Regions from separate parts of the Nonomuraea sp. NPDC047897 genome, predicted to be linked through region 2. Evidence: riboswitches for the same ligand, from Rfam matches in the RefSeq annotation. Region 2 holds a riboswitch; the other holds the start of a gene.

What was found. A riboswitch is a leader RNA that binds a small molecule or an ion and turns the genes downstream of it on or off. The one in region 2 is predicted to bind cyclic di-AMP.
Region 1: linked by a shared signal. The riboswitch ahead of ACGF0J_RS37280 (hypothetical protein) and the one ahead of ACGF0J_RS33150 (hypothetical protein) in region 2 are both predicted to bind cyclic di-AMP.

Annotation. Positions count from the first base shown of each region.
Region 1 is NZ_JBIDCC010000028.1:22,364-24,525, reverse strand. Features, by position in the region: gene galT (galactose-1-phosphate uridylyltransferase) at 1-942, shown strand, start outside; cyclic di-AMP (ydaO/yuaA leader) riboswitch at 1,014-1,154, shown strand; gene ACGF0J_RS37280 (hypothetical protein) at 1,159-2,115, shown strand.
Region 2 is NZ_JBIDCC010000019.1:12,193-14,354, forward strand. Features, by position in the region: gene ACGF0J_RS33140 (YbaB/EbfC family nucleoid-associated protein) at 1-172, shown strand, start outside; gene ACGF0J_RS33145 (DUF5302 domain-containing protein) at 312-512, shown strand; cyclic di-AMP (ydaO/yuaA leader) riboswitch at 675-810, shown strand; gene ACGF0J_RS33150 (hypothetical protein) at 1,011-1,796, shown strand; gene ACGF0J_RS33155 (DUF4032 domain-containing protein) at 1,925-2,162, opposite strand, start outside.

The DNA of each region.
Region 1 (2,162 bases), on a different contig from region 2:
CTGACCGAGGAGTGGATCGCGATCGCGGGGCACCGGCAGACCCGGACGTTCATGCCGCCGGCCGACGAGTGCCCGCTGTGCCCGTCCACCGACACGCGCCAGTCCGAGATTCCGGCGCACGACTACGACGTGGTGGTGTTCGAGAACCGCTTCCCCTCCTTCTCCGGCGACCTCGGCGCCTACGGCGCCGCCGGAGGGCTGAGTGACGTGCGTCCGGGCGTGGGTCGGTGCGAGGTGATGTGCTTCACCTCCGACCACTCCTCGTCGTTCTCGCACCTGACCGACGACCAGGTCGAGCTGGTGATGGAGGCCTGGGCCGACCGTACGGCGGAGCTGTCCGCGATCGACGGCGTGGAGCAGGTCTTCTGCTTCGAGAACCGCGGTGAGGAGATCGGCATCACGCTGACCCACCCGCACGGGCAGATCTACGCCTATCCCTATGTGACGCCGCGGACCAGGCTCCATCTCGGCGCGGCCGCCCGCTACGCCGCCGCGCACGAGGGCCGGAGCCTGTTCGCCGACGTGCTGGCGGCCGAGCGCGGGGGACCGCGGGTGGTGGCCGCCAACGAACTGTGGACGGCCTTCGTGCCCGCCGCGGCGCGCTGGCCGTTCGAGGTGCATCTCTACCCGCACCGGCAGGTGCCCGACCTGGCCGCGCTGACCGGGGCTGAGCGGGCCGCGTTCGCCCCGCTCTACACCTCGGTGCTGCGGGCGTTCGACGGCCTGTTCGGCGTCGTCATGCCGTACATCGCGGCCTGGCACCAGGCGCCGGTGCGTGAGGGGCGTGACCTGGGCTATCTCCACCTGGAGCTGTTCAGCATCAGGCGTGCGCCCGGCAAGCTGAAGTATCTGGCCGGTTCGGAGTCGGCGATGGGCGCCTTCGTCAACGACGTGCTGCCGGAAGAGGCGGCACGCATGATTCGATCACAGGTAGATCACTAACAGGTTTCTTCTTAGGCTCGCATGACCTTGGATTTACTGTTAATGTCCCTTTCGCACCGGCCGTAACGGCCGGTGCGCCAAAGCCTAATCTCGGGCGCGTCGCCCGTGAGCCGGGGACCCAAGCACCTGGGGTGAATCCACGCCTGTGGTAGGGGAACGCTACTCCCTCCCGAACCCGTCAGCTAACCCGGTCGGCAAGAGGGAGAGGATTCCTACGTGGCGGCTGCGTCCCCCGCGCGTCTTGCCATCGGTCTCACCGTCGCCGCCGTCGTGGCCACCAGCCCGGCGGCGCCCGCGCTGGCCAAGCCCAAGCCCGATGAGACCAAGCTCCGCTCGGAGCTGAAGCAACTCAACACCAAGGTCGACGGACTCATCGAGACGTACAACCTCAAGCGGGTCGAGCTGGCCAAGGCCCAGCAGGCCGCCAAGACTGCCGGGAAGCGGCTCGCCGCCGCCGAGAAGGCCCTGGCCGAGGCCGAGAAGAAGGTCACCGAGATCGCACAGCTGCGCTACCAGAGCGGCCCCCAGTCGCTGCCGACGTTCATGCTGCCGATCAACGGGGCGGGCGCCGCGGTGCTGGAGCAGCTCCTGGCCGAGCAGCAGGCGGTGGTCGACGGGTTCGCCGCCGTCCGGGACGAGAAGAAGAAGGCCGCCGACGAGGCCGGCGCCCTCGCCGCCAAGATCCGTGCCGATCAGGTGACCGTGGCCGGGCAGCGCGAAGAGGCCGAGGACGTCATCGGCGACATCGAGGACAAGCTCGAGGACCTCGTCCCCGTCAGCACCGGCCGCCGCCCGGACGGCACCTGGGCGCCGCAGCTGCCCTCCGGAGCGGACAACATCACTCCCCGCACGCGCGCGATGCGCGAGCTGATCAAGCGGAACTTCGCGCTGCCGTTCACGGTCGGGTGCTACCGCTCGGGTTCGAGCGGTGAGCACCCGCTGGGCCGGGCCTGCGACTTCATGATGAGCTCGGGCGGCAGCATGCCGTCGACCGCCAACCAGGTGCTGGGCGACCGCGTCGCCGCGTGGGCCGTGGCGAACAAGGCGAAGCTCGGGGTCAAGTACGTGATCTGGAAGCAGCGCATCAACCACGGCTCTGGCTGGAGCCCCATGGGGAACCGGGGCAGCATCACCGAGAACCACTTCGACCACGTCCACATCTCGATGTACTGACCCGAAGCATCCCGCGAGCGAGTCTGTGCCGTGGCCGGCGGTCGGCG
Region 2 (2,162 bases):
GCTGCCCAGCGGCGGGCTCGCCGCTGTGCGCATCGCCCCCCGCGCGATGCGGCTCGGGTCCGAGGAACTGGCCGAGGCGATCATGGAGGCGGCCCGGCAGGCCGAGGAGGACGTCACCGGCCAGACCCTCGCCGTCACCCAGCGGCTCCTCGCCGAGCCGGAGGGCCGCTGAGCCCCGGGGGAGGCGCGCCCGGCTCGTGGCGAGCCCGCCGGCCCCGCGCGTCCTCGGTGGACACGCCGGAATCACCCGGTTTCGCGTCACGTGCGGGACCATGCGAAGCTGTGGATGTCCCCAACACCAGGAGGTCCTCATGGCCGAAACACCGGAGCCGGAAGTCAGCGAAACTCCCGAGGACGAGATGAAGCGCAAGTTCCGCGAGGCGCTGGAGCGCAAGCGCGGCCAGCAGGCCGGCGCGGGCGCGGGTGGCAGGGGCGCCGACGCTTCGAAGATCCACGGGGCGCACGGTCCGGCCGCCAGCAAGCGTTCCTTCCGGCGTAAGAGCGGTGGCTGAGGCACACCACACCCAGGGGCACGGCATGCCGTGCCCCCTTTTTCTTTGCCGTCTTAGGTAGATCTTCGCCCGATTCATGGCCTTACCTTTGCCTATGTCCGATTTGCACGCTAGAGTCATGCGCGTTACCGGTCAGTGACCAGCCCTTCACCAGGAAGAGGCGGCTGACCGGCGCCGAATCCCGCACGGCGGGAACCGGGGACCCATCTCCTGGGGTGAATCCGACCACCACGCGTCGGTAGGGCATCTCCACGCCCGAACCCGTCAGCTAACCCGGTAGGCGAGATGGAGAGGACACCTTCCCAGATGCACTACCGCGTATCCCCCGACTGCGTAGCGTCATCCGCCGCCTGCTGAGCGGCCCCCACCACAGACCTTTTCCGCGCTCCCGCGCGTAGCGACCGTTCGGCCCCTGCCCGGCTACGCCCTGCTGTGCGAGCGCGACTCTCCCGTTGCCCAGGTAAAGGACTTCACCGCTTCATGTCTCCCCGTTTCGGCATGCGTTCCCTCGCTCTGCTCACCGCCACCGTGGCCGGCTCGCTGACGATCGGCGGCACCGCCGCCCACGCCGATGTGCCCGAGGACCGGCAGGTCCTGCTCAAGGGCTCCACCACCGCCTCCTACTTCTGGGACGACGCCTCCGGCCGCGCTGGTGACACCGGCCTGCCGGCCAGTGGCAAGCCGATGCAGAAGGGGATGGCCGCCAGCCCGAGCTGGCCGCTGCTGACCGAGGGCTACGTCGTCTACAAGGGCAAGAAGATGCCCTTCTTCGTCGGCGACCGCGGTCCCGGCGAGCCGTCCAACCGCGGCATCATGCTGGACCTCGACGGCAAGACGTTCGCCGAGCTGACCGGCGGCACCTTCAACACCAACACGCTGCACGTCAACGGCAACGGCGGCATGGGCCACATCAAGATCGAGTACGTCATCACCAAGTGGGGCAAGGGTCCCGGCAAGAAGAACCACCCGGTGCCGTTCGCGACCCGCGCCTACGCCCGGGTGGACAACAACCCGGCCAAGCCGCCGCAGGTCCTGGCCAAGAAGAAGGCGCCCGCCACGCAGACCGTGTCGGAGAAGGCCGGCGCCGCCGAGCAGCGGGCCACCGCCGGCAGCACCCTCCAGGTCGCCCCCGCCGCGCACGTCACCACCTCGGCGGCCGCCCAGCCGGCGGCCGAGAACTCCGACGGCAGCGCGGCCGGCGTGGCCGCGGCCGTCGCCCTGGCCGCGATCGGCGGCGGCGCCGTCGTGGGCCGCGACCGCCTCCGCAAGCTGGTCCGCCGCTGATCCGACCCCCTCACGGCAGCGGTCCGTCACGAGGGCGTCCCCGCACCGGGGACGCCCTCGCGGCGTTCACCGCCGCGAGAGCGTCGACGCGGGCCTCGGACGGGCCGCGACGGGCCCCTCGGGGCGGGTCACCCGGGCTCGTCCGGGAGCACCGCCTTCTCGTCGGGCTTGTGGACCAGCACGTTCGCGATGTACGACTTCACGGCCGCGGGCAGCCCCACGTCGCCGCCCGCCGCCTCCGACAGGTACCACCGGTGGTCCAGCACCTCGTGGAAGAGCTGGGCGGGCTCCAGCTTGCCGCGCAGCTCGGCGGGCAGCGCCGCGACCGTCGGCTGGAAGACCTCGGCCAGCCACCGGTGCGCCACG